DNA from 3 places in the Pseudoalteromonas sp. BZB3 genome. Region 1 is predicted to be linked to each of the others. Evidence: predicted binding sites of a transcription regulator. Region 1 holds the regulator's gene; each other region holds the start of a gene.
The links. The regulator sigma-54, encoded in region 1, starts transcription at its own class of promoters, with help from an activator protein. The targets are predictions, from matches to a motif close to GTTGGCACGNNNNTNGNNT.
Positions count from the first base shown of each region.

Region 1 (9,829 bases):
TAGTAACCAGAGCAAAGCAAATTAAGTTACTTATTTGTGATATTGACGGCGTATTCTCTGACGGCCGTATTTACCTTGGCAATAACGGCGAAGAATTAAAGGCATTTAACACCAAAGATGGCTTCGGTATAAAAGCACTGATCAACTCAGGCGTTGAAGTTGCCGTCATCACCGGTCGCCATTCACAGATTGTTCAGCAACGTATGACTAGCTTAAAAGTAAAACATATTTACCAAGGGCAAGAAGACAAGTTGCAAGCTTACGAAGAGCTGAAAGCCAACCTAAACCTGACAGATATCGAAATTGCTTATATTGGTGACGACGGTCCTGATTTGCCAGTCATGGAGCAAGTGGGTTTTGCAGTGGCCGTAAATGATGCACACCCAATCATTCGCAATCTTTCACACTACACGACTTTACTGCCTGGTGGATTTGGCGCAGTGAGAGAACTAACTGACTTACTCATGTTGTGCCAGGGTCATACACTCGGCACATCAGGAACAAGCGCATGACGGTCAACCGCGTCATATTATTAATTATTTTTGCACTGACCATGTATTGGATATGGTCACCGTATTTTGATCAACCTAAAAAGCAAAGTTCGACCGAAGAAGAGAGCATCGCCACGCCAGATTATGTTGCTACAAATTTAAAGCAAACTAAATATTCTGAAGCCGGTATGCGAAATTATCTAGTCGAAGCGAATAAAATGGAGCTTTATCAGCAGCTCGGATTTAGCCATTTTACCTCGCCTACATTCACCCTGTTTAATGGCCCACAAAATTGGCAACTTTCGGCCAATGAAGCCACTTTATATGAAAATAATATGCTGATTTTAGAGGGAGATGTTAAAGCCCTAAATCTGACTGAAGGTGCTATGATAAGCCAAATCAGCGCAGACCATATTCAAGTAGATATAACTCAGCGCGCCATGCGCTCAGATCTACCCGTAGAAATTGTGGGTCCTCATTTAAATATAAAAGGACAAGGCCTCAATGCCGACCTCAATACTGAAATTATTGAGCTCATTAACCATACGCGAACCATTTATTATGACCAATAAACTACTTCTTTCACTGCTACTACTCGGCTTTTCAAACTTTGCTTTGGCTGAAACAGCACCTATGTCACAAGTATCAATTAAAGCAGGTAAGCAGCAAGCACAATTAAAGACAAACATTGGTATCTTTGAAGAAAATGTTGAAATCATTCATGGCAACCGTGAAATTTATGCAGACAGATTGGAAGTACATCAGCGTGAAGAACTCGGTGAAAACAAGCAGCTTTTAGTCGCAACAGGCAAACCAGCTCGTTTTATCGAAAAGCAACCGGATGGCACAGTATTAAGCGCCAGCGCAGAAGAAGTTAGGTATGACGTTGCCAATAGACTACTTACCATCAAAGGCAAAGCTGAAATAAGCCTGGGAGGTCAAAGTACAAAAGCTGAAGCGATTATTTATGACATCGAGAAGCAACTGATCAGTGCTGAGCGAAACGAACAAAATCAGCAACGTGTTCACACGGTATTGATACCAGAGAAAAAAGCATCAAAGTCTAACCCTGAACAAGGTCAATGAGCATGAGTGTGTTAACTGCCACAGCCCTAGCAAAAAGCTACAAAGGCCGCCAAGTCGTAAAAAATGTCAGCCTAAGTGTGGAAGCCGGAAGCATTGTTGGTCTTCTCGGTCCTAATGGCGCAGGTAAAACCACCAGTTTTTACATGATCGTTGGTCTTGTGCCTAGCGATAAAGGCAAAGTCACAATAGATGATGAAGATATCACTTTGCTACCTATGCACAGTAGAGCACGCATGGGCATTGGTTATCTGCCTCAAGAGTCCTCAATCTTCAGAAAGTTGACTGTTTATCAAAACTTAATGGCTATTTTAGAGACCCGTAAAGACCTCAATAAAGTACAAAGAGAGCAAACTTTAGACGACTTACTGGATGAGTTTAATATTCAACATATTCGGGACAGTCAGGGCATGGCTTTATCAGGTGGTGAGCGTCGCCGAGTTGAAATTGCTCGCGCTTTAGCCGCAAACCCTAAATTTATTCTTTTAGACGAGCCTTTTGCTGGCGTTGATCCGATTTCGGTGTTAGATATAAAGAAAATTGTTGAGCATTTAAAAAACCGCGGCATTGGTGTCCTCATTACAGATCACAATGTAAGAGAAACCCTTGATGTTTGTGAGAAAGCTTATATTGTTTCACATGGTGAATTAATCGCGTCAGGTACGCCTGAGTCAGTTTTAGCTGATCAAACCGTAAGAGACGTCTACCTAGGTGAACAATTCCGTCTATAGTTAAAGCAAGACATAATCCAAATAACAAAAAGGATTGTTAGAAATACATGAGGCAATCGCTACAGCTGCGCATGGGGCAGCAACTAACCATGACACCACAATTGCAACAAGCAATTCGCTTGCTGCAATTGAGCACACTTGATCTACAGCAAGAGATCCAAGAAGCGCTGGATAGCAACCCTTTACTCGAAGTAGATGAGTCGGAATTAGAGCCAAGTACTGATGGCAATGATTCAGACAAAGCGACCAAAGACACTGACTCTAGCGAGCAACTCTCTAATTCTACTGATGATGGTCACGGTGATGAACCGACCAGCGATTACGAACTCGATAGCGATGCAGCACTGAGTAAAGACACTGTCAGTGACGATCTCGCGATGGATGTGACATGGGACGAGTACATGAGTGCAGCACCGAGCACCAGTAGCGGCCCTATGCCTGAAGACGAAACGGTTTATCAGGGTGAGACCACTGAAACATTACACGAATATTTAATGTGGCAATTAGAACTCACGCCATTCAGCCCAACCGATAAAGCCATTGCCGTTGCCATTGTTGAAGCCGTTGATGACGCAGGCTTACTTACCGTCAGTACCGAAGAACTCTTAGAAAGCATCAATGAAGGTAATGACGAAGAATTAATTGAACTCGATGAAGTTGAGGCTGTATTAAAGCGTATTCAACTCTTTGACCCTATCGGTATTGCGGCTCGATCATTACAAGAATGCTTATGTATTCAACTTAACCAGTTTGAGGCTGATACGCCATTCATTAGCGAAACAAAAATGGTGTTAAGCGAGCATATTGATCTACTTGCTAGCCGTGATTACCGCACTATCATGAAAAAGACCAAGCTCAAAGAGCCTGAGTTAAAAGAAGTGATGACACTCATTCACAGCCTTAATCCTAAACCTGCCGCCAGCATTATTCGTGAAGAATCTGAGTATGTTATTCCTGATGTGTCGGTGAAAAAAGTAAAAGGTCGCTGGGTTGTTGAGCTAAACCCTGAATGTATGCCTAAAATTAGGGTTAATGATCATTATGCGGCAATGTCACGCTCAGTAAAATCAAGCACTGACAGCCAATTCATTCGCTCTCACCTACAAGAAGCAAAATGGTTTATTAAGAGCTTAGAAAGCCGTAATGACACTTTAATGAAAGTTACCAATTGCATTGTGCAACAACAACAGGCATTCTTTGAACATGGACCTGAGGCAATGAAGCCTATGGTTTTGAATGATGTTGCTGAGATGGTCGAGATGCACGAGTCTACCATTTCTCGTGTCACCACTCAGAAGTACATGCATACACCCCGTGGCATTTTTGAGTTGAAGTACTTCTTCTCAAGTCACGTAAGCACTGAAAACGGAGGTGAATGCTCATCGACTGCGATTAGAGCATTGATCAAAAAGCTAATTGCTGCAGAAAATACAGCTAAGCCATTGAGCGACAGCAAAATTGCAGATATATTGGCAGAACAGGGAATCAAAGTGGCACGTCGTACAATTGCAAAATACCGCGAGTCACTCTCTATTCCACCGTCAAATCAGCGTAAGAGCTTGATTTAAGACGTAAACCAAGAGAAGGAAAATGCTTATGCAACTAAATTTAACTGGTCGTCACGTAGAAATTACAGATTCATTAAGAGACTATGTAAACACGAAGTTTGCAAAGCTAGAAAGGCATTTTGATCACATTAATAACGTTCACGTGATCTTAGATGTTGAGAAGCTGGTACAAAAAGCCGAAGCTACCGTTCATTTAAATGGCGGTGAAATTTTCGCTTCAGATGAACACTCTGATATGTACGCAGCCATTGATAAACTCGTTGATAAACTCGATCGCCAAGTTATCAAACACAAAGAGAAATTAACTCGACACTAACCATGAAACTTAGCTCGATTATCAACAAGGACTGCAGTAAAGCTGCGGTCCTTTTTAATAGCAAAAAACGTGCGCTAGAGTACATCAGTGAATTAGCGAGCCAACACCTTCCAGAGCATAACGCCCACGAAATATTAGATGCATTCCTAACGCGGGAAAAACTAGGTAGCACAGGCATAGGCAAAGGTATTGCTATTCCTCATGGCCGCCTTACAGGCATTGATACTATTTTTGCCATTTTAGTGACTAATCAAAACGGTATTGATTTTGACGCAATAGATAACCGACCTGTCGATATTCTCTTGGCAATGCTTGTACCTGAAGGTAATAATGCAGAACATCTAAAGACCTTAGCTGAAATTGCTGATAAACTAAACAACAAAGAGTTTTGCAAGCAACTTCGTCATGCAAAAGACGATGAGGCACTCTATCAACTTATTGCACTTCAAGATTAATTAACAGAGAGGAATCCATGGAACTGATCATCATTAGTGGTCGCTCAGGGTCGGGCAAATCCGTTGCCTTAAGGGTATTGGAAGACCTAGGTTATTATTGTGTTGATAACATTCCAGTTAATCTCCTTCCCTCTTTGGTTAGAAGTGTTTCTGATAACTATGACAAAATAGCCGTCAGTATCGATGTTCGTAACCTGCCAAAAGAGCAACAAGAATTTAATGATATTCTTGAATACTTACCAGGCTTTGCAAATCCCACGCTGTTCTATTTAGATAGTGATGACCAAGCACTGATCAAACGCTTTTCAGAAACACGCCGATTGCATCCGCTTTCTTTAAATAACCTGCCGCTTGATTTAGCAATTAAAGAAGAAAAGAAATTACTCGATGTGTTAATCACACGAGCAGATGTGCTGCTCGATACGACAGATTTAAGTGTACACCAGCTAGCAGAAACCATTCGAGAGCAGATCCTTGGCAAAAAAGATAAGCAACTTATCATTACTTTCTTATCTTTTGGTTTTAAACATGGGATCCCTAAACAAGCCGATTATGTATTTGATGCGCGCTTTTTACCAAACCCGCATTGGGAGCCTGAACTAAAACCACTGACAGGTTTAGATCAACCAGTTAAAGATTATCTAGCAAGCCACAGCATAGTGCAAAAGTTCACGTGGCAGATCCAAACCTTTGTCCAGACTTGGTTACCTCATCTAGAGCGCAATAATCGCAGCTATTTAACCATTGCAATTGGTTGTACTGGCGGACAACACCGCTCTGTTTACCTAGCACAAACCATTGGTGAAAGCTTTGCTAAAACTCATAACAATGTGCAAATACGTCACCGCGAACAAGACGTAGACTAAAGCATGGTTAAGGCAGAAGATACTTTTCTAATCCAAAACAAGTGTGGTCTGCATGCACGCGCAGCCACAGTACTTGCACAATTAGCCCAACAGTTTGATGCGCAGATCACACTTTACCAAGATGACAAAGAAGCTCCTGGTGATAGTGTACTCGCTTTGCTCATGCTTGAAAGCAGTCATGGGAAGCAGCTTCGAGTTTGCTGTGAAGGTCCAGATGCCCAGCCTGCACTCACCGCCATTGGCGAGTTAATTGCACAAAAATTTCATGAAGATGAGTAACCAAGCACTTGGTAACTCTGCAAAAATTACGTTAAACTTAAGGCACTCTTTTTAGGCGCCCACAGTAACTGCCTAAACCTTTATTCTCGGTGCACACCACCTAATAAATGGATTGCCTATGCCAGAAGCCTTAGAACAAGACTATACGTTGCAACAATTACAACAAGTAACGCACGCAATAAACAATGGTCAGTTTGTTCAGGTTAGGCGTATTCTGGCTGAAACTCCCCCCTGCGACACCGCATTACTACTTGAATCTTCCCCGCACAAAGTGCGTACACAGCTATGGCAATTAGTTGACCCTGATATTCAAGGTGATGTACTCGAAGAGCTATCTGAAGACGTTCGTATTGGTATTATCAACCAAATGGATCCAGAGCTCATTGCAGCCGCAACTGAGGATATGGATGACGATGACTTAGGTGAAGTACTAAGAAGCTTACCTGATGACGTCTATCAAGACGTTGTCGGCGCAATGGACGCCCAAGATAGGGCAAGGGCAACCCAAGCGCTTTCTTATCAAGAGCGCTCTGCGGGTGCATTAATGAGCACAGATACGGTCACCATTAGGCCTGATGTGACGCTCGACGTGGTACTGCGTTATTTACGCCTACGAGGCGAGTTACCCGATGGCACCGACGATTTATATGTCGTCGATAAAGAAAACCAGTTTATCGGGGCGCTGCCTGTCGCAACCCTTTTAACGAACTCCCCCGATAAAGTGGTTGCAGAACTCATGGATGATGAGAAAGAAACTATTCCCGTTTCAATGGATGAAAGTGACGTGGCGCAACTCTTCGAACGTCATAACTGGATTTCAGCAGCGGTTGTTGATGATAACTTACAACTGCTTGGTCGAATCACCATTGATGACATCGTAGACGTTATTCGTGAAGACGCTGAACACAGCTTGTTAAGCATGGCGGGTCTAGATGATGAAGAAGATACCTTCGCACCGGTTTTGAAAAGTAGCCAGCGCCGCTCTATCTGGCTTGGCATTAACCTTTTAACGGCTTTGCTTGCCGCCTTTGTCGCCAGCTTTTTCGAAAGTACACTAGATATACTCCCTATTTTAGCGGTGCTTAATGGCATTGTACCTAGTATGGGTGGGGTGGCAGGTAGCCAAACCCTAACTTTAGTTATTCGTGGTATTGCCCTTGGCCATATCAACAACACCAACCAGAAGTTCTTGCTCGGTAAAGAGCTCGCCATCGGGGCACTAAATGGTGTGCTTTGGTCTCTGTTAATCGCAGGTGTTGTCGCCATATGGCAGTGGGATTTCGTACTTGGTGGCGTGATCGCCTTTGCTATGTTCATGAACTTACTTGCAGCCGGTATAGCCGGTGCCAGTATCCCCATCATCTTAAAGCGTATGAACATAGATCCAGCCCTTGCGGGCAGTGTGGTACTTACCACAGTCACAGATATTGTGGGTATCTTTGCCTTCTTAGGCACAGCGACCTGGTTCTTAGTTTAGACCCCTCCAAACACAAAAAAGCCCGCTCAATATCGCGGGCTTTTACTTTAATTAAGGCCTATTCCCCTGCGACCTGCATTGACTCAATTAATATCGACCCTGTTTGTACACTACCACGCGCTTCAATATCTCCACCAATGGCCTGCACATTCATGAACATGTCTTTTAGATTGCCAGCAATTGTGATTTCGCTCACCGGATATTGGAGCTCGCCCTGCTCAACCCAAAAACCTGCTGCGCCTCGAGAGTAGTCTCCTGTCACTGAATTCACACCTTGGCCCATTAATTCTGTCACTAACAACCCTGTGCCCATTTCCTTAAGAACAGCCTTTAGGTCATCGTGCGTCTGCTGCACTAACCAATTATGAATACCGCCAGCATGGCCTGTGGCTGTCATACCCATTTTTCTTGCCGCATAACTTGCAAGTAAATAGGTTTGCAATTCACCACCGTGAATGATTTCACGATCCAGCGTTTTTACCCCTTCACTATCAAATGGGCTAGACGCTAATCCTTGCAATAAATGTGGGCGCTCTGACACATTTACTTTGTCACTAAAAATTTGCTTACCCAAAGAGTCTAACAAGAAGCTCGACTTACGATATAACGCACCACCACCGATTGCTGAAACCAAATGCCCAAACAAACTATTCGCAATATCCGCTCGAAACACCACAGGCGTCTTCATGGTGGCAATTTTTCTACTGTTCAAACGAGCAATGGTTGACTCAGCGGCTTCAAGGCCGACCGATTGTGCCGATTTTAAACCAGATTGCTCACGACTGAGAGTATAAGCATGATCGCGCTGCATTTGCTCGCCATCTTGACCAATCACCATAGTGCTTAAGCTATGACGTGTTCTCGGGAAGCCCGCCAAAAAACCGTGGGTATTACCATAAACTCGTAAGCCTTCATGACTAGAGAAACTCGCACCATCTGAGTTAACAATACGCTCATCAAACTCTAATGCCGCTTTTTCAGCTTCAATACACAGCTCAACACCCTGCTCTGGTGTTACTTCCCAAGGGTGATATAAGTCTAAATCTGGCGGAGACATCTCAAGCAGCGCTTTATCAGCTACGCCATTACAAGGGTCATCCGAAGTAAACTTCGCAATATCAATGGCTTTTTCAACCACAGAGCGAAGCGCTTTAGGGCTCAAATCAGCGGTAGATGCAGAGCCTTTATGATTTCCCACATAAACACTGATCCCCAAGCCGCCATCTTGGTTAAACTCAATGGTCTCAACCTCACCCATACGCGTACTCACAGACAAGCCTGAAGTGCTCGACATTGCTGCTTCTGCTGCTGTTGCACCAAGTTTTATTGCGTGGGACAACGCCTCTGATACGGCCTGTTTGACTTCATCTATTTGAGTAAAAATCGCACTTTGCTGCTCAGATTTCATATTTATGCTCTCTAAAAACACCTTTAATATCTAAATGCTAACACACATATTCGACTTCGCCTTATCAAGGCACAGCATTTATGGCGTATAATTGTTATAATCTGCAAAATTTTTATAGAAACTCCGCACCATGGCTAAGAAAAAGAAACCCGTTATTGAAGAAGAAATTATTTACGTTTCAAAAAGCGAGCTAAAACGTGACGCACAGCAGTACCAACAACTAGCTATCGATTTAGCAGCTATGAGTAAAAAGCAGCGTGATAAGTTACCGCTAAGCGATGACCTTATAGAAGCCATGGTTGTTGCTGACAAGATCAGAGCTAAGTCTGAAGCGTATCGCCGTCATATTAACTACATCAGTAAAACACTCCGCCTTACAGACAATGTCGCTGACATTGAAGCTGCTATTGAGTTAATGCTGAACAAAAACAATCAAGCCGATGTTTTACTTAACAAGATTGAATCAACCAGAACTGAGTTAATCAATAATGGTGACAGCTTAATTAACGAGCTTTTAGAACAGTACCCGTCGCTGGAAAGACAAAAACTTCGCCAATTAGTTCGCCAAGCAGCGAAAGAAGCCAAAGCCGAAAAGCCAGCAAAAGGCCACAAAGATCTATTTCAGTATCTTAAAGAAGTCATGATGCCTTAATCTCTGAGTGTGCTTGCTGCGGTTAAACAGTTAGCCGCAGTTTCGCCCCTCTTTAAAAAATGATTCTTTATTAAGCAATTGAACAAGATAAGTAGATTTTTTCGACTTTAAGTGGTGACAAGCCTTATAAAAATTTTTATACTGCCTGCGCTTTTTACGATTCCATTCGGTTTCAAGCACTTTTAAATGGCCCTATAGCTCAGATAGGTTTTCTTTTGAAAAAAGAAAACGTCGAGGAAGCGAAGGGATATTAGCGAAGCGACCCTAAGCGTTTATTCCGAGACCGGAAAACAGCTTCAGGACGAAGTACAAAAAGCAAAAACTTCAAATGGCCCTATAGCTCAGTTGGTTAGAGCACACGACTCATAATCGTTAGGTCCCTGGTTCGAGTCCAGGTGGGGCCACCATTTACTCCTATTTTCATACTTCATTCAAATCTATCTTTTTATAATCAAAGCTTTTTAAACTCATTACTCATATTACAATATACATGTTTTTAATGG
Region 1 is NZ_JBECOS010000001.1:387,738-397,566, forward strand. It holds gene kdsC (3-deoxy-manno-octulosonate-8-phosphatase KdsC) at 1-512, shown strand, start outside; gene lptC (LPS export ABC transporter periplasmic protein LptC) at 509-1,063, shown strand; gene lptA (lipopolysaccharide transport periplasmic protein LptA) at 1,053-1,577, shown strand; gene lptB (LPS export ABC transporter ATP-binding protein) at 1,580-2,305, shown strand; gene ABMY35_RS01685 (RNA polymerase factor sigma-54) at 2,353-3,873, shown strand; gene hpf (ribosome hibernation promoting factor) at 3,902-4,189, shown strand; gene ptsN (PTS IIA-like nitrogen regulatory protein PtsN) at 4,192-4,644, shown strand; gene rapZ (RNase adapter RapZ) at 4,662-5,510, shown strand; gene ABMY35_RS01705 (HPr family phosphocarrier protein) at 5,514-5,789, shown strand; gene mgtE (magnesium transporter) at 5,908-7,266, shown strand; gene pmbA (metalloprotease PmbA) at 7,325-8,674, opposite strand; gene yjgA (ribosome biogenesis factor YjgA) at 8,805-9,326, shown strand; tRNA gene ABMY35_RS01725 (tRNA-Ile) at 9,657-9,733, shown strand.

Region 2 (9,829 bases), on a different contig from region 1:
TGCCAAAGTTGAAAGTCACGAAGTGAGCATAAAAAATAACGATATTATTGTTAGTGAACTCTGTGAAAATCTTCAAGAGTTAATCGAACCGCTGGCAAACAAGAAAGGGCTAGCAGTTTCCTATATAGTTGATGAAAATGTATGGCCTTGTTTATATGGCGATAAACAAAAGCTTACGCAAATTCTGTTGAACTTATTGAATAATGCTGTGAAGTACACACAAAAAGGCACGGTAAGATTTGCTCTGAAGCTCACTTACTCTGATGCTGAGACACAAACCATTCAATTTTCAGTTAAAGACACAGGCATAGGCATTAAAGAAAGTGACCAAGTAAAACTATTCGATGCTTTCACTCAAGTTGATGATAGCCTGTCTAGAGAACACGAAGGAATAGGATTAGGGCTTGCCATAGTAAAACATGAAGTTGAGTTATTGGGGGGCGCAATCGCCTTACAAAGTCAGTTTGGTAAGGGCAGTGAATTTTACTTCTCACTCACTATGAATAAAAAGCTGTCCTCAGCTGCAAAAGTAGCTAAAAGGTGTGCATATTTTGGTGCTGCTGCCCCTAATTTACTTGAAGAGTTTGGTATATGCACAATACGAGAAGCGGATGTACTGCCAGACAAGTATCGTTACTTGATTGTTGAAAAAGGAAGTTTATCTAAGTTACCACTTACTCTTTTGAGCTCTATGGCAGGTCTTAGGCGCATCTATGTGAATCAAGCAGAGCCTAAAGTAAACGACGTAGACTTGGCAGACATATCTTTGCGCTGTGAAGAAGGAGCATTTATTCAATCGTGCTTATCAGATATATTTTTCAAATCTCAAGAAGTGGCAGTTTTACCAGAGTCTCTTGAACATGAAGCTAAAAATCCTAAACCTCAAAGCGGTTATCAAGGTTCATTATGTTATGTGGTCGATGACAATGACATAAACTTAGACATCGCTAAAAATTTATTGCGGCAATTGGGCGTCAGTGTTGTCGTCAGTCAAACGGCAAAAGATATTTGTGATGCGGTCGATAACCTAAGGCCAGATATTATTTTTATGGATATCCATATGCCTGAAATTGATGGCTTTCAAGCAGTTAAGCAACTCAGTGGTTGTCAGTATTTAAATGAGATCCCCATTATTGCCCTGACAGCAAATGCAGAAATATCTTCTCAACAAGAATATTTGCATTCTTCGATGCAGGGATATATTAATAAACCTGTAACCATTGAAGAGTTAGAGAAAATATTGGTTAAGTATGTAAAGCCACAACGTAAGTTTTTTGACGAAGCCTTTGCGCTTCAGCAAATGATGGGTGAAGTCACATTATTAGATAATATGATGGTAAAATTTCTTGAGATGTGCGAGAAATATATAACGCAATTAAAATCAAGTTTAGAGACTAAAGAAATGATTTTATTAGCGCATAGTATTAAAGGGGCATCAGCCGGATTAGGATTTGAACAATTAGCAGAAGCAGCGAAGCAGTTAGAAGCAGAGTTAAAACAACAAAAAAAAATAGTAAATCCTAAGTTAGTCTTTGAGCTTGAAACACAATTATTAAAAGTACAAGCGTTTCTGAAAAATAGAGCAAGTGGGTGTTAAATGGCAAAAATTGCGCATATTTTAATTGTAGATGACGACCCGCTTAATCGTGTCGTATTAGAGAACACCTTGTCAGATGAGTACAGTATCTCACTGTGTGCAAGCGGTGAAGAAGCGGTCAGTTTTCTAGAATCAAATACGGTAGATTTAATTATTTCAGACATTCGTATGCCAGGTATGAGTGGCTATGACTTGCTTGAAAAGCTAAAAGAAAAACAGAGCACTTATTCTATCCCATTCATTATTATCTCTGCGAGTAACAGTTACAACGATGAAGCTAAAGGGCTTGAAATGGGCGCTATGGACTACATCACAAAGCCGTTTAGTCCAGTCATTGTAAAAGCAAGGGTAAAGAATCACTTAGCAATAAAGCAAAAGAATGATTTACTCGAAAAGTTGGCTGCAATTGACGGCCTAACAGAGATCCCCAATCGTCGGTTATTAGACGAAACCTTAGCGAGTTATTGGCAGGATTGTTCACAAAGCCATGAGCCCTTTTCGTTATTCTTAGTTGATATAGATTATTTTAAAGAATTTAATGATACCTATGGTTATGCAGCGGGTGACGAGTGTTTAATAAAAGTCGCACAAGCTTTGAACGAAAGCAGCCGTAAACATAATGGTTTCGTTGCTCGATATGATGGAGTGCGATTTGCAGGGCTACAAAAGGGTAAAAATAAAGAGCAAATCTCACTGTTTGCAAAACATATGCATGATGTTATTGATGCGTTGAAAATCCCTCATAAAAGCTCGCCAATTTGCGCTCATGTCAGTATTAGTATTGGCATAGTACACATAGATAAGGATTTTAATGGCAGTGATCAAGATGTTTTAAAGATTGCTGATGACGCGCTTGTGAAGTCACATATGCAACAAGAAAGGGTCACAATATTAAGCCGTTAGAAGAGTTTAACGGCTTAATGAAATGCTTATAGAATTTGTAGTAGAGCTGATTGACCAAAACCAATTAGCTTTTCATCCTTAAACACCAGTGGCGTGCACTCGTCTTTTGTTACTTTGCCATCAGAATGTTTGCTGTTTGTTGCAATGTAAATCACTTTGAAAACGCCTTCATCTTTTTTCACTAACTCTGTAAAGTCAGGAGTTGGCAATTGACCCAGTACTTGGTTGTAGTCGGCACCTAAGTCTAGGCTCGCTATAGTTTTACGGTTTTCTTCTTGCTGATATTGCCAGCGATTACCATTGTGATTTGACGCCCAGCCTGGCTCAACGCCATCATCAGAAACAGCCACAATACAGCCTGAAAGTAATGGTGCACTTAGCGCAGCAACAAGTAATAATTTTTTCATTGTAGATTTCCTTAAAAAATTCGTTTCAGATAATTTGTTTTTATTAGAGCAATATTGTTGCCAACTTTAAAAGTCTTTATTTTACAATTGCCTGTTGTTTTTTATACAGATTTTGAAGTGTTGACCCTTCTAAATTTTAGGGTTATTCACCAAATTTTAGCGAATTACACAACAACATTACGGGCTCTGCCATTGTTAAAGTTAACAATATTATTTGCGATTTCTTTCACTAGTCGTTCAATAGATTCTTTTGCCGCCCAAGCTGTATGTGGGGTCAGTATTAAATTGTGACCTTGATAATTGGCAAGGGGATTGTTTGCTTGTGCAGGTTCAACAGATAATACATCAAAGCCAGCTCCTGCAATTCGGTTATTTGTCAGAATTTCAACTAAAGCTGATTCATCAACTATACCGCCTCTGGCTGTATTGATCACAAAGCTGGTAGGCTTAAGCAAACCTAAGGTCTTACTATTGAATAAATTTCGGGTCTCATCATTAAGCGGGCAATGAATAGATAACACATCGGCCATCTTTAACGCTTCGATGAACGCTGTTCGGCCAGGACGAATATCATTAGCGTTCGGTCTTTCAGCAATAATGACCTGTGCGCCAAATGCTTCAGCAACTTTGCCAACCGCTTGCCCTAAGCTACCATGGCCAAAAATCACAAAGTTTTTACCCGACAATTCAGTGATCGGATAATCAAGGCGACAAAACATATTACTTTGTTGCCAAAGACCATTCGCACAATCTTGCTGGTAGCGGTGAATATTAGTCATTAAGTTGCCAAGTAGAGTAAAAGTATGTTGCACGACTGATGAGGTTGAATAACCCGCGACGTTACAAACACGAATGCCCAATTCTTTAGCCGCATCAAGATCAATGTTATTCGTGCCAGTCGCAGCAACACAAATGAGTTTTAGATGAGGTAATTCAGCTAAGGTTGTAGCATCTAGCACCACTTTATTAGATATTACAATGTCTGCATCTTTGCAGTGAGTAAGTACCTGCTCTTTATTTGTGTGCTGATATGTGGCCAATTCACCAAGAGCTGACAAAGGTGTTAGATCAGTATTGGCGAGTGTGGCGGCATCAAGTAAGGCAATCTTCATAAATTTAATCTGCTCTGTTGACCTTGGAGTTTACTCAAAGGTTTATAATGTGCTTAATAAGTCGGGAGTGTAAGATGAAAATAGGCGAATTAGCAAAGCGTTTAGATATTAGTACGGATACTTTAAGGTATTATGAAAAGCATGGCCTACTGAGTTTTAGTGAACGCAGTGAGTCAGGTTATCGTATTTATGGTCCTAAACATGAAAAACAAATGCAGTTTATTTTAAGAGCAAAAGCAGTCGGGTTTAGCCTTAAAGAAATTCAAGAATTGTTAGCAATTAAGGTAGAAAAGCAACAACATAGCTGTGGTGAAGTGAAACAACTTACTTTGCAAAAAAGACAAATTGTTCGTGATAAGATAGCTGAATTACAACGTTTCGAAAAATCTCTATCATTGTTGGCAGATGCCTGTTGTGGCGGCCCTGAGCTTGCGACCGGCTGTTCAATTTTAACCACCTTGGAGGCAGCAGATGACATTGTTATCTAATTTCTGGTCTTTATTTTTAGTTTCAGCCCCTTGGTTAATGTTGGGGTTATTACTGGCAGGCCTTTTAAATATCTTCATACCTAAAAACTTTTTACAAAAGCACTTAGGTAAAGAAGGTGTGTGGACGACCATTAAAGCAGCCTTAATTGGCGCGCCAATGCCATTGTGTTCATGTGGTGTTATTCCTGCCGCAGTAGGACTTAGAAGGGCTGGCGGATCGAAAAGTGCCACCACGGCGTTTTTAGTGTCTACACCAGAAACTGGTGTAGATTCAGTATCAGTGTCTTATGTGTTACTTGGGCCATTTATGGCGATTATCAGGCCAATAGCCGCCGTGTCGAGCGCGATAGTGGCAGGTTTATTGGTTGGTAAAGAAGAAGCGTCAGAAACAAAAAACTTAGATAAAGGCAATCAAGCCACTGCATCTGAAAATTCAGTATCTATGAGTACAAGCTGTTGCGCTCCTAAGCTAGGGGATGTCGAGGATGACACTGATAAGCAGACAAGTTGCAGTAGTAAAAAAGCAGAAATAGTAACAAAGCCAAAAGCATCATGCTGCTTAATGTCATCTGATGAAGTGATACAAAAGAAAGAAGAGAAGCCCGCAACAACAAACTGTTGTGGTTCGAAGAAACTAGAAGAGCAATCAAGCTGTAGTAGTGAAAAAGCAGAAACAGTAGCTGATACAAAAACAGCTTGTTGCGCAACGTCATCTGAGCCTGTCATCGTAAATAACAGCGAAGCGTTACTTGAAAAAACGACAAGCTGTTGTGATACAGAGCCCCCAGCAAAGCCTACGAACAACGGATCATCGTGTTGCGACAGCAAAAAAGAAGACCATCAAGCAACGTCTTTCTTCTTCAAGTTAAAGCAAGCTGTGTATTTTAGTTGTAATAAGCTACTCAGTGACACCATGGGGTGGCTGATGATAGGACTGTTTTTCGCCGCGCTAGTGCAAACATATGTACCGACCTCATTCTTGAGTCAGTGGGGTGATGGCATATTGGCAATGGTCGTGGTGATTTTAGTGAGTATACCTATGTACATTTGTGCAACGGCCTCTACGCCAATTGCTGCAGGATTATTGATGGCTGGAGTATCACCGGGAGCCGTATTGGTGTTTATGTTGGCAGGACCCGCAACCAACATTGCTACTTTGGGTGTGGTTGCAACAGAGCTTGGTAAACGTGCCGTGAGCGCCTACTTAACAGGTGTGATTGGTGTGGCGATTGCTTTTGGTTTCTTAACTGATTATTTAGTCGAGCAGTTTGGCTTTGAAGTTAATCCAGCCCATGGCATGGAACATGAGCTAATGCCGAGTTGGTTAACCCAAGGTTTGGGGATTATATTGTTGATTTTAATGTTGCGATTAGTTTTGATATCGTTAAAACAGCGAATGAAATGATAGGCTTATCTGGTCGGAGTTGATAACCTTAGCATCCGACTGATTAGCAAGATAAAATACGACGTTTTTTTTACCCAGTAACAATGAGTAGTTTTGTGGATAAATACGCAGATATAAGACCTTACAATGATGAAGAAGTCCCAGCCGCGCTGTCTCGTCTTCTAGAAGACAATGACTTTATTGATGTAATTGCTAAGCATAATGCGCCGAGTTGGTTAAATAAATGGCCTTTCATTGCAAGACCTTTAGTGCGTAGTCAGCTACGAAAGAAGTGGGGCAATATCGCAACCGTTGAGCAAGTTCAACAAGAAGTAGCGGGTTACCTAGAACTCTTAATCAAGCGTACCACCAGTAAAGTAACTTTCTCTGGCTTAGAAAAGCTTGATAAGTCAACGCCGTATTTATTTATCTCAAACCACCGTGATATTGCTTTAGATCCAGCCATCATGAACTGGGGTTTACATTCTCATAATATGCAAACTGTGCGTATTGCGATTGGTGATAACTTACTTCAAGTACCGTATATCAACGAGCTCATGCGCTTGAACAAGAGTTTTATCGTTAAGCGCTCAGTGAAAGCCCCAAAAGAAATGCTTAAAGCATTGAGCCAGCTTTCTGCTTACATCTACGACTCTTTAGATACGGGTAATTCAATTTGGATTGCACAAAAAGAAGGCCGAGCCAAAGATGGCGTAGATCAAACTGATCCTGCGCTTTTAAAAATGCTGCAACTGCAAGGTCGTCGTTTGAAGCTGTCTTTTGAAGACTATGTAAAGCAGTTAAAAATCGTTCCTGTGTCGATCTCTTATCAATACGAGCCTTGTGCCGTTGCTAAGGCCAAAGAGCTGGTGCATAAAAAAGCCCATGGCGAGTATGTAAAAGCTGAAGGTGAAGACATAGAAAGTATCATTGAAGGTATGCGTTCAGATAAAGGCCATGTGCATGTTTCGTTTGGTACGCCAATTACAGAAGAGTGTGATACACCGGAAGCCCTGGCAGCAAGTATTGATAAACAAATTATCAGCCAGTATTACTTACACTCAACAAATTACATTGCAGGTGGTCAAGAAGAAACGGTGTCAGCAGAACTTAAGAGTGAGTTTCAAACTCGACTTGAGACTATTCCAAGCGAATTACACCAACAGATTTTGGCTATGTACGCAGAGCCTTTAAAGCGCAAAGGCGAATTTGTCTAAACGTTATTTGATTGACGGAAGGGAGCATTTGAGCTCCCTTTTTTATTACATGCTTAAAGCTCGAGCTCTGATTTTTCAATTTATATTGTTGACAACAGAGGGTTAAAAAATCTAAAAATAGATTAAATACCATACATTTTTAACTTTTGTTGATGGAACAAATCGAGATTTTTGAGATCCCCAGTCCATGTAAGGGGATCTGCCAGGTCAATAATCGTGGCTACTGTAAAGGTTGTTATCGCAGTAGAGAGGAGCGTTTTGCTTGGAATACATTGACCGATCAACAAAAAAGAAAAGTGATAGCCTTGTGCCAACAACGCTATAAACGCTATCTAGCCAGTAAGAAAAAATCATCTGATGATAAAAGCGACCAGCAAACTCCGTTTGATTTCTAAGCTCATTTTTGTTTATAAATTATGCTTACCCTTTAATTCGCGCATTTTACCTGATTGTTCAAACTGTAGCAGCGTTGCTGATAGTGCAGATACTAGGTGCTGATGCTTCTTATGGATGTAGTGGTATACATACTGTGAGTCTAGGGTTGTGAGCTTGATGCCAGAGTTTTGCAGTTTTTGCATATAAGGGTCTAAATAAAAACCGATGACAAGCGCTGCAGACACTTGTTTTTGCATCAATAAATTCAATAGTGTCGAAACACTTTTCACTTTATAAAGCTGACCCTTATATGTGTTAGACTCAAGATACTTGGCTGCTGCAGGATAAGTCGAATGAATAACCAATGAAGGCATATCAGACAAAGTACAGTCGTCACAAAAGCTGATTAAATTGAGTTTAAAATCTAATAATGGTGTATCAAGACGTAATAGATTCTGATAGATGTTACTTAAGCCTGATATTTTAGCTAATTGTCCGTCTAACACCCCTTCATTAGCGGCTACAAGCGCACTGTCTCGGTTAAAGTCTATTAGCTCTACTTCAATCCCTATCTCTTTATAGGCGAGTGATATCAGCTCCACAACATATCTTGATTGCGCAGTATCAGCAGGGCGATTAAAAGTAAGTTTATTTGTACTAGCTTGAATAAATGATGAAAAGAGTAACAGCAAAAATATACTTCTTTGTACCAAAAACAAATTCATTTCTTAAATATCTTAATTCACTGTTTTGTAAAATATAGCGAACTATAGCTAAAAATAGTATGGTACGCAGTCTGGATTATTATGTATTAAACTTAGTGAAACCGTTATGAGTTACAACTTGTGCAACCTGCCTAGACAAGAAAAATACCAAATTCAACTCGATTACGAAGCCTCATTTTGGGCTTATCAAATCAAACGTGGCAAGAATTCTCGTGAAACGATTTACGATACTATCAATAATCGCCCACTTTCGGAACAGCAAATCTTAAAGCAAAAGTTTGAATACTACCTCAGCATGATGCTGGCAGGTTAACCTCCATGAAGGTTGAGCGCTTAGAGCAAATCGCCACCCCTTTGGTGAATAAGTTTTATCAAGCTCATAATGTGCGCGGTCGTGCAAACAAGCAAGATGCAGTATGGGTAGTTAAGAGCCCAGTTATTATTGCGGCCTGTCGTATTCAAAATAGAGCGGGCGCGTTGTTTCTTTCGACTTTGTTTGTGGCTGAGGCGTATCGCGGTCAAGGTATTGCAAAACAAATCATACTTGAGGTGTTATCTCAGCAGACTCAGCCTATATTTACCTTTGCTTACGCTCATTTAGAAGCGTTTTACCGCGCTGTTCAATTTACCTGTGTCGAAGCCTTACCAGACGAGTTAGCGTGTATGTTCAACGCTTATCGACAGCAGGGCCGCAATATCATCGCCATGAAGTATCAGCCCTAGCGGCTATTAAGGAAGGAGATAACATGAGGCTAATAAGCATTGTCATTCTTTGGATATCACTGATATTCAGCATTGTCGTAAATGCGAGTGTTAGCCGCTTATCTCCTGCAGAAGGGTTATCACAAAGTTACGTGAATACCTTGTTACTTGATAGCCAAGGCTTTTTATGGCTTTCGACAGAAGCTGGCTTAAATCGATACGATGGCTATCGAGTACTCAATGTGTCAGGGCCTGAAGGGGTACTTGAAGAAGTTGTTCTAAATCGAATCTATCAAGACTCTCAAGAAAGGGTTTGGATAGCGACGCAAAATGCAGGCTTTTTCAGCTACGATGTGAAATCGGACAGTTATAGAAATTACTTTCCAGCCCCAAAAACGGAAGAAGAATATGTCAACTTTTCAATAAACCAAATTTTAGAAAAAGATGACAACCATGTTTGGTTAGGTCGTTTTGATAATGTGGCTTTAATGCAGGTTGATACGGGGGAAATTGTTGATCAGATCCCGTTGCCTGTACTAGAGCAGCGCACTTTTGTAAGGGCGTTGCTTAATTATGGCGATTTTCTCTTTATTGCGACCACAGATGGTGCGTTTGTATTCCAGCACTCTTCAAAACAACTTCAGAAAATAAAATATATTGACGAAGTGACACATGAATATCAGTCCAATACTAAGCGACTTTATCTGAAAGATAGCAACACCTTATTGTTGGGGGCGGTGAAAGGGTTATATGAAATAGATATTAGCGACCTTCAACAAAAATTTGCAAGCGGGTCATTTGATTGGCAATACAAAACATTGTTTGCTGATATTAATGTATGGGATATCGAGCCTCAAGACGATCATTTGCTCCTAGCTACAGATAAGGGGTTAATACATTTTTGGCCTGAAACAGGGCA
Region 2 is NZ_JBECOS010000008.1:494,084-503,912, forward strand. It holds gene ABMY35_RS08070 (ATP-binding protein) at 1-1,597, shown strand, start outside; gene ABMY35_RS08075 (diguanylate cyclase) at 1,598-2,500, shown strand; gene ABMY35_RS08080 (DUF3192 domain-containing protein) at 2,527-2,907, opposite strand; gene ABMY35_RS08085 (D-2-hydroxyacid dehydrogenase) at 3,072-4,019, opposite strand; gene zntR (Zn(2+)-responsive transcriptional regulator) at 4,094-4,507, shown strand; gene ABMY35_RS08095 (SO_0444 family Cu/Zn efflux transporter) at 4,491-5,912, shown strand; gene ABMY35_RS08100 (1-acyl-sn-glycerol-3-phosphate acyltransferase) at 5,996-7,108, shown strand; gene ABMY35_RS08105 (DUF1289 domain-containing protein) at 7,261-7,503, shown strand; gene ABMY35_RS08110 (hypothetical protein) at 7,516-8,175, opposite strand; gene ABMY35_RS08115 (DUF3283 family protein) at 8,315-8,521, shown strand; gene ABMY35_RS08120 (GNAT family N-acetyltransferase) at 8,527-8,931, shown strand; gene ABMY35_RS08125 (EAL domain-containing protein) at 8,955-9,829, shown strand, end outside.
Region 2: ABMY35_RS08080 (DUF3192 domain-containing protein) is a predicted target of sigma-54. The motif match lies at 2,954-2,972, and genes of this name have one in related genera.

Region 3 (9,829 bases), on a different contig from region 1:
CATACTGAGTAGGTAGTTTATTCGCTGTATTACCTTCATCGCTCCAGTTTACTGTAATATTATTTGGAAACTGTGCACCATTTGTTAGTCGACGTGTCAAACCTGTGGACGCAGTCGATGCAATATTAATATCAGGGAATGTTGTCGCTGGAGCTGTTACATCAGGCAAACCTGCCGCTGTAAATTGTAAAGTGTCGATTGGTGTGTGTGCACCTGTCGCTGTTTGAGCACCATTGATATCAATGGGGATTTCATCCATTGTTGCATACACTTGCCAAGAGTTATTTGCAACTGCTGGATCTTGTTTAACAAAGAAAAACTGTACAACATGTGGCTCACCTAACGAATCATAAATGGTCGTTGATGTTGATGAATTATAGCTTGTACTATCGCCTGGATCGAACGTTGTAGTTGATGGTGCGCCAGCACGTGAATCTAAGTTCATTGAACTATAAATGTTTGACGTGTGACGAGGTGAACCAGACGCGTCAGGAATTTGAATTGGAGATGCGGTACTCAGGCTCAGTGATGTTGTATTACCCGTGCCAGGGTCAACCGGAAAGCCTTGTAAGTAATTACCTGCGGCATCGGTTACGAAATTATCTTTATTAAGCTTAAACGCACCTGCACGCGTATAGGTATAATCTTGTGAAGAAATATCTTCACTCATTGCAAAGTAGCCTTCACCCGTAATCGCTAAATCTAACGAATTTTGGGTAAATTTAAGCGAGCCTTGGTGAAACTGCTGAGCAACCATAGTCGTTTGAGCACCGTCACCATTTTTAGTTTTGCCTGAACTAAATACTGAAGATGCATATACATCTGCAAATTCTGCACGAGACTCTTTGAAACCTGTCGTGTTAACGTTAGCAATGTTGTTTGCTGTGACATCTAAATCTTTTTGTGCCGCAGCTAATCCTGTTAATGCAATATTGAAACTCATGTTTTCACCTCTTTCACTTAAATTTACTTAAGTACTTAAATTCTATGCTATCTCTGCGACGTCTGATAATTTCACTGCGCCAGAGCTCGTATTAACAATGATGCCGTTAGCACCGTTTACGTTAACACTGTCAATGTTTTTGAATGTGGCCATAGGTAAACTGGTGTATTCACCGTTCAAACTACCCTCGGCCTTAATTTTGTAATTACCTGCAGGCATGGTTTCTCCGTCACCGTTTTTACCATCCCACTCAAAGCGGATCGCACCAGCTTTTTGAGCCCCCATGTCCATCTGACGAACTAGTTGGCCTTTGTCATCAAATATACTGACCGTTAGTTTCTCAACTGGACTTTGAGCAATGATCGAGCCTTTCGCTAATTGGTCATCACCAAAGTCTATCGAATCCGATTCTAATAGCGCTTTTTTGCCGACTAGCGTAGATGCCTGTAATGCAGAGTTAGAGGTCATTGAAGCTGACAGCATGTCAAACTTTTCATTTAAACCAGAAATACCTTCGGCCATCGTAAAATTCGTCATCTGCGAAATCATTTGGTCATTATCAGCAGGTTTACTCGGGTCTTGATAAGACAGTTGCTGAGTAAGTAGCGAAAAGAAATCTTCTTGCGTCAATGCATCGTTTTTCTTATCGCTCTGCGTTGTTTTATTTTGCTCAGACCAACGTAACGAATCCATATATGAAGATGCGGCATTAATATCGTTACTCATCGGCTATACTCCCACTAGCGCTGACCAAGTAATAAAGTTTTGCTGAGCATTTGCTTGGCTGCGTCAGCAACTTGGACATTGGTTTGGTACGAACGTGAAGCAGAGATCATGTTTGCCATTTCTTCTACTACATTCACATTTGGTTTATAGATGTACCCGTCTTTGTCAGCACTAGGGTGATTAGGGTTGTACTCAACCTGTAATGGCTTATCACTCTCTACGATGCCTAGCACTTTCACTCCTACCGATGCATTTAGCTGGCTTGGATCATGTGCCTCAGACGCTTTGGTCAGTTCAGCTGCAAATACAGGGTGTCGCGCTCGATAAACTTTATCTTGGCTAGAACTGATGCTATTGGCATTTGAAATATTACTCGCTGTGGTATTCAATCGAATATTTTGAGCACTCATTCCTGAGCCTGCTATATCGAAAACATTATATAAGCTCATGGTTATGCTCCTTGACTACCTAGGGCTTTCTTTAGCCCTTTAAACTTGCCAGTTAAAAATTGCAAACTTGCCTGATACTCTAATGCGTTTTGTACATACAAGTTTCGTTCCACTTGTATATCAACTGAGTTACCATCACCTGTATCTGCTTGATTTGGATTACGAAATAGCTCAACACTACTATTTAACTGGCTGCCGCCATGTAGATGTTTACTGTCTGTTCTTTGCATCATGTTGCCACGTTGCTGAGACGACTTTGCCGCTTTGAATGCCTGTGCAAAGTCGATATCTTTTGCTTTGTATCCTGGTGTGTCTGCGTTCGCAATATTACTTGCTAACATCTCTGCACGTTGTGAACGTATCAACATAGTATGCTGATGAACCCCAAGTGCTTTATCAAAACTAATTGCCATGACACGACTCCAAAAATTTGACTCTACGAAGTATAAGCAATAAACGAGCCAATATAAGAACATTTTATTTCAATAGGTTAGGAGGGTAATGTATAGATAGAAAGGTTTGAGGAGAAATGACTAAGATATAAAAAAGCGGCAAGTAGGTTGCCGCTTAGTATTTATTATGTTTTCTTACGGTAAATAATCCCTGGATTACATCGGATCATTTCGAATTCATCACTTAGCCCTGCCATCGACTCGGATGCCCCTAAAAACAAATACCCTCTAGGGTTCAGAGCCTGAGCGAACTGTGAAATAATCTTAGCTTTGACTTCTGGCGAAAAGTAAATCAGTACATTTCTGCAAAAGATAACATCAAATTTCCCCATCAAAGAGTAGGAATCGAGCAAGTTAAGGTGCCTAAAATTAACCATTCTCTTTATTGGATCAACAACTCGCGCCATGCCGTTACCACTGTCTTGAAAAAACTTTTGACGACGTTCAACTGACAACCCTCGTGCCAAAGCCAATGAGTCATACTCTGCGTTTTTACACATATCAAGCATGGTATTTGATATGTCAGTCCCGACAATTTGCACACCCATTTTCAGTGCACCAGGGTTTTGAGATTGATACTCCTGTGTCGCCATCGCAATAGAGTATGGCTCCTGACCTGAAGAGCTTGCCGCTGACCAGATTTTTAAGCCCCTACGGGTGTCTTTCAATTCTGGGTAAATTTTACTTTTTAACAACTCAAAAGGATAAGTATCTCTAAACCAGAGAGTTTCATTTGTGGTCATGGCATCAACAACAGCAGCCCTTAGCTGACGTTCATGGGGACTCAATGTTTTAGCGACAAGCGCAGAAAGAGAGTCCACCCCAAAGCGGGCCATCAACGGAGCTAAACGGCTTTTTACCAAATAAAGTTTGTTATCTCCAAGAACAATACCACATTGCTGCTCTAGGAAGGTTCTGAACTGGTCATATTCGCCTTGTTGAAGGTTTTTATTTTCCAAGATACTACCGCCGTTATCTAATCACAATGAACCCATTTTTTAACCGCTGTTGCTAATTCATCAGGGTTAAACTTTGCAATAAAATCATCAGCGCCAACTTTTTCAATCATAGCCTGATTAAACACACCACTTAGTGAAGTGTGTAAGATTACATGCAAAGGGGCTAATTTTGGATCTGCTTTAATTTCAGCAGTTAACGTATAGCCATCCATTTCAGGCATTTCTACATCTGAAATAAGCAGGCCTACACGCTCAGTTATGTCATTTTGACAATCAACTTCTGCAATCTCTTTTAGCCTAATTAAAGCTTCTTTACCATTTTTTGCTAATTCTGTTTGAACACCTAATGGCTCCAAAGCACGCTTGACTTGGTTTCTTGCAACTGCAGAGTCATCTGCGATAAATACAATTCGCTCACCAAGGTCTTTTTGCATTTCACCATCAGACACTATTTCTTCGCTGACTTCAGTATTAACAGGGCATATTTCGTTGAGAATCTTTTCTACGTCTAGTATCTCGACTAGTTCGTTTTCAATTTCTGTAACTGCCGTTAAATAGGAGTACCTACCCGCACCATCTGGTGGCGGCATAATTTTTTCCCAGTTCATGTTAACGATTCTTTCAACCGCACCAACTAAGAAGCCCTGAACAGAACGGTTATATTCAGCAATGATAATAAAGCAATCTTTAATGTTTTCGATGGGTGGACCACCCACAGCTAAAGACATGTCGATAACTGAAATAGTTTGACCACGAATATGGGCAACGCCGCGAATGTAAGAATTTGATTTCGGCATACTGGTGAGGGGCGGACACTGAAGCACTTCTCTAACTTTAAATACATTGATGCCAAATCTTTGACGACCTCTCAGTCGAAAAAGTAGCAACTCTAGGCGGTTTTGCCCAACCAACTGAGTACGCTGGTTTACAGAGTCTAAAACACCTGCCATTTCAATCTCCTACATAACGGTCATCTTGGTAATATCATACGCTTTAAAGGATACTAATCATAGAAGTACCTTGAAGGAATATGGTATTTCACGCAAAATCTTTATACCTTGTTTCTCCAAATAAGCATAGTCGAAACATCATGAGTTTGTTAAAAAAAACCAAATCATATGAGATTTTTTGTGCAATGGCTTGTTTTCTAGCCAGCTACATGAGCCAAGCACAAATTTATACGAACACCAACTTAGAAATGGGGGCTGAAAGGTTTATTACTCAACAAATTAAGCTAAACCCTGATATCAAAACAAACATTAAAGCATTACCATTAGATGCTCGGTTGTCTAAACGTGCGTGTGAGAGCCCTTTATCATACTCAACCAATGCCAAACCGCCTTTTAACCGACAAGTTACTGTAAAAGTAAAATGTGAAGACATATCTGGCTGGACTCAATTTGTGCATGTAAGAATTGAAGAACTTCATCCTGTGATCGTTACGACTCAGGCCATTAACAAAGGAGAGCTGATTACCAGAGAATCTATCAGCATTGAATTTAAACCTAAACATTTTGTCAGGGCCAGTAATTTAGATGCTGAGCGATATCTACTTGGTAGTAGAAGTAAAAGAGTAATTAGAGCAGGTACCGCCATTGGACTCCATCATATCTGCATGGTTTGCAAAGGCGACAACGTAACTATTTATGCTAAAACTCGCACTTTGACGATAAAAACTACTGGCGTTGCACTCCAAGATGGGAACATTGGTGAGCAAATAAGAGTTAAAAATCAAAAGTCTGGAAAAACTATCTCAGCAAGAGTAAAAGATGTAGAATCTGTAGAGGTTAATATTTAATTTTTTTGCTAAAGTTATACACTAACAAGCCGATAGTAAGGCATGAGTAATTTTAGGGTCAATTATCATGGTTAATAATGTAAAAGGGCAACCTCAGTCCAACAGCACGCTTAATAATATTAAGCAACAAAAAGCTGAATTACAAAAATCGGATGCTAATCAAGCAGCTGTTGTAGCTAAAGCTCCCCAGAAGGCAGCAACTGATTCTGTAAGTTTAACGCCACAAGCACAGCAACTTAAAAGCTTGCAAGAAAAAGCACAGCAACAACCGGCTTTTGACAGTAAAAAGGTTGAAGAGCTTAAAAAAGCGATAAGCGAAGGTAAGTATCAAGTCGATGCTGAAAAGCTTGCAAAGAATATTGCCGCATTCGAGTTTGACGTGTATGGATGATCAAATTAATCTTTGTCATCACAAGTTAGAAAATCAGATACAGCATCTAAACGCTTTGACCCAGCTCTTAGATGCTGAGCTAGAATGTCTTGCCAGCAAAAAGGGCGATGGCCTTAAAGACATCGCTCGTGAAAAACTCACTCTTCTCAATTCCATTCAAAAACTAGATAAAGAAATTTCAGGCTTTAACAAAGATATTTTTCAATTCGAACAAATTACACCTTTAACCAACGCAGTTAACTCTTTGCTCTTAAAGTGTAAGAAACAAAATGATGTTAACGCCCAAGCCGCCCATCAAGCTCAGCTTGCGGTACGAGAATTAAAAGACATAATTATCGGTGCTCCAACCTCCATCACATATGGGCAAGATGGTGGAGTCGTCAGCGCGAACTCTGAGCTAGTTAAAAATCTCAAAGCCTAATGGTTAAAAGTTGAGCACACACTTGTTTTTAGTTAGTAGTAAATCACTCGCTTTACTTTTCTTGGTTTGATAGCGCTAATATACAACTCGTGTACTTTTTTCATGTCTAACTCTAATTCTGTCGCATAAGTATCACCGACAGAGTATGTCTTCACTATTTTAGCGCCTTTGATTAAACCGCCGACTTTACTCGATAAGCCATCCGTTTGCGCAATTGCCCCTTTTACAGTCATCGTTGATGTGAGCTTTTGCCCGTGCACTTGCTCGGCAAGTTCTCTGTATGCTTCCAGTTTAGATACTTTAATTGCCATCAACATCTTTTGCGCATCCGTTTCACCTGGTTGACTGCTCAAAGGCGCGTATCCCACAGCTCGTAAAACAGGATAGTAATCCGGCGCTTCGTAGGTATACTCTATATGTTTATCAAATATTGAGCTACAGCCTGAAAGTAGAATAGAACATGTTACTAATGATGAATAAAAAACGTTTTTCGCTTTCATAATAAACACACCAAATTAAAGTCTGCTCATTCAATGCATTTTTCACGCCAACAAAGCTGGTACGTCTATTGCTTTTGATCTTTTAAGCAAATCAGTTTGGAATAGAGATGATGAAACATATTCTGATAATTGTACTACTTGTATTCTGCGCTCATGTAAAGGCGGAATGGTTTGAGGTAGTCGGTTATGGCGGCATAGTTGATGGTGATACGTCTTCAGCAAGACAAATGGCTGTCAAAGATGCCATAACCCAAGCTTTGATATTCTCTGGTGCTACGGTGTCTAGCGTTCAAACAGTTGCCGACGGTGTTCTCGAGCAAGACGAGTTAAAGATTAAAACCCATGGTCAGATACAACATGTGAATTTAATCAATGAACAGCAACAAGGCGAGCAATACTCTGTCACGCTACATCTAGATATTATCCCCCAGCAAGCACACTGTCTTGAGTCAAAATTTAATAAACAGATTACTGTCACACAAAGCCAATTGACACACCCAGATCAAGCCAGGCTAGGTCAAATTTTTGACATACCTAAAGCCAGTTCACAGCGTTTATTTAATACTTTAAACGAGCGAAATTTAGGCGTAAAAATGATTCCATATATTGATCGAAAACTAGATGTCAGGGCATTCTTTGCACAACAGTTTGAATATAACGCCGACTTAATTGACACGTTAAGTCGCAGTAGTAACAGTCAGTATGTGTTGCTGAGTCAAATAACAGATATTTCTCAAGGCAGAAAAATGAACAACGATTACGCATTTTGGGAAAGTGAAGCCTTTATGCGCAACTTTAAAATTGATTTTGCGCTATTTGATTCACAAACAAATGATCAAGTCTGGTCTCAGCATTACAGCGCTCAAGGTATTTGGCCACATAAAAAAACTCAGATTGTGAATGTAAATAGTGAGGAGTTTTGGCGAACCGATTATGGTCAAAAGATTCAAACTATTTACAATAAGGTGAGTCAAGATTTGAACTCCGCTGTAAGTTGTCTTAAGACAACAGGTAAAATATTAATGATCGACTCTGATAGAGTGGTGATTAACTTAGGACAAAGCCATGGGCTTGAAGCGGGGCAAGTACTTTCAATCCTTCACAGAAGCAATTTGACTGCGGCAAATGGCATGCAGTTTTCACATCATATTCAAACCATTGAACAAGTTGTAGTTGAACAAGTGAATGCGCAAAGTGCCATCGCTAGAAACTTAAGTGACAGGCCTTTAAATAATATTCAGCTTAATGACGTCATTAAAGTGGTTGCTAAAGAACCTGAATCATTCTCGTTAAAATAACTTCATATACTCACAATTCAAGCAATAAAGTAAGGGTAATCTAGTTTTTAGATTGCCCTTATTTGTTTTACTTACTTTAATCTAAATATGCATTATAGATAATAAAGGCATTCAACTATGAGGAAATTAATATGCTAGAAAATCGTGAAGGACAAACTGTACCCTCTGTATCATTTCCTGTGAGAATTGGTAATGATTGGCATACCGTCACAACAGAGCAACTTTTTAAAGGCAAGACAGTCGTAGTATTCTCCTTGCCAGGCGCTTTTACTCCAACATGCTCATCTACACACTTACCGCGCTATAACGAGCTGGCAAATGCATTCAAACAAAACGGTGTTGATGACATTATTTGTTTATCAGTAAATGATACCTTTGTTATGAACGCCTGGGCGAAAGATCAAGAAGCTGACAACATCACCCTTCTCCCTGATGGAAATGGAGAGTTCACGGACGGGATGGGCATGCTTGTCGATAAGGCTGACTTAGGCTTTGGTAAACGAAGCTGGCGTTACTCTATGCTGGTTAAAGATGGCGTTGTTGATAAAATGTTCATTGAGCCTGATGTACCTGGTGATCCTTTCGAAGTTTCGGATGCCGATACCATGCTTGATTACATCAACCCAGAGTGTGAAAAGCCTCAGCCTATGAGCTTGTTTACCAAACCTGGATGTGGCTATTGTGAGAAAGCTAAGGCACACCTGATCAGTAAAGGTATTCAATTCGAAGAGATTGTATTGGGCCGTGACGCTAGTCTAACAAGTTTAAAAGCTATTTCAGGCCAAGAAACAGTGCCGCAAGCATTTATCTCTGGAAAGTATATTGGTGACTCAGAAGCGATACTGTCGCATTTTTGATGACTGGTTTAAGCTGTTGATAATACTCAATTGAGCAAATTAAGTTAAGCTAAAGATAACAAGGAAGTTATTTTGCTGTGATTAAAATATATGATTTTAAGGTAGTAGTGATATGAATAATCAAAATGAGTGGCGGAGTGGACGGGACTCGAACCCGCGACCCCCGGCGTGACAGGCCGGTATTCTAACCAACTGAACTACCACTCCGCAGTGGTGGGTATTTACAGAGCCAGTTCTGGTGTGACTCTTAGATATCTAATGGCGGAGTGGACGGGACTCGAACCCGCGACCCCCGGCGTGACAGGCCGGTATTCTAACCAACTGAACTACCACTCCGCAGAGATATCTTATTTTTTATTTGCATTGGCGGAGTGGACGGGACTCGAACCCGCGACCCCCGGCGTGACAGGCCGGTATTCTAACCAACTGAACTACCACTCCACGAGCAAATAATTTCGATTAAAACATTGGCGGAGTGGACGGGACTCGAACCCGCGACCCCCGGCGTGACAGGCCGGTATTCTAACAAACTGAACTACCACTCCACTGAGTTTTAATCTTTTCCTAATTGGCGGAGTGGACGGGACTCGAACCCGCGACCCCCGGCGTGACAGGCCGGTATTCTAACCAACTGAACTACCACTCCACACTTAGGAAAGGGTGCCTAAAGGCATTTTGTAAGATTGGCGGAGTGGACGGGACTCGAACCCGCGACCCCCGGCGTGACAGGCCGGTATTCTAACCAACTGAACTACCACTCCAGCGCGACTTACAAATTTTAGAATAATTGGCGGAGTGGACGGGACTCGAACCCGCGACCCCCGGCGTGACAGGCCGGTATTCTAACCAACTGAACTACCACTCCGCTTTATTCTTGTTGTCAGGTTGCTCCCTGACAGCGGCGTGAATAATACGAATCGACCTGTTTAGAGTCAACTGTTTTTTTTAAAAAAACTGTCTTTTTTAGTCTCCATCCATAGAAAGGTTCAAAATATCACCTGATTTGTTATTTTTTGAACCATTCGGATCATTTGC
Region 3 is NZ_JBECOS010000014.1:12,440-22,268, reverse strand. It holds gene flgE (flagellar hook protein FlgE) at 1-943, opposite strand, end outside; gene ABMY35_RS16000 (flagellar hook assembly protein FlgD) at 986-1,669, opposite strand; gene flgC (flagellar basal body rod protein FlgC) at 1,684-2,118, opposite strand; gene flgB (flagellar basal body rod protein FlgB) at 2,121-2,531, opposite strand; gene ABMY35_RS15985 (protein-glutamate O-methyltransferase CheR) at 2,696-3,529, opposite strand; gene ABMY35_RS15980 (chemotaxis protein CheV) at 3,547-4,479, opposite strand; gene flgA (flagellar basal body P-ring formation chaperone FlgA) at 4,620-5,327, shown strand; gene flgM (flagellar biosynthesis anti-sigma factor FlgM) at 5,395-5,718, shown strand; gene flgN (flagellar export chaperone FlgN) at 5,711-6,139, shown strand; gene ABMY35_RS15960 (LPP20 family lipoprotein) at 6,172-6,639, opposite strand; gene ABMY35_RS15955 (flagellar assembly protein T N-terminal domain-containing protein) at 6,747-7,937, shown strand; gene ABMY35_RS15950 (glutathione peroxidase) at 8,069-8,794, shown strand; tRNA gene ABMY35_RS15945 (tRNA-Asp) at 8,925-9,001, opposite strand; tRNA gene ABMY35_RS15940 (tRNA-Asp) at 9,054-9,130, opposite strand; tRNA gene ABMY35_RS15935 (tRNA-Asp) at 9,159-9,235, opposite strand; tRNA gene ABMY35_RS15930 (tRNA-Asp) at 9,263-9,339, opposite strand; tRNA gene ABMY35_RS15925 (tRNA-Asp) at 9,364-9,440, opposite strand; tRNA gene ABMY35_RS15920 (tRNA-Asp) at 9,479-9,555, opposite strand; tRNA gene ABMY35_RS15915 (tRNA-Asp) at 9,583-9,659, opposite strand; gene ABMY35_RS15910 (TIGR03503 family protein) at 9,758-9,829, opposite strand, start outside.
Region 3: ABMY35_RS15955 (flagellar assembly protein T N-terminal domain-containing protein) is a predicted target of sigma-54. The motif match lies at 6,695-6,713, and genes of this name have one in related genera.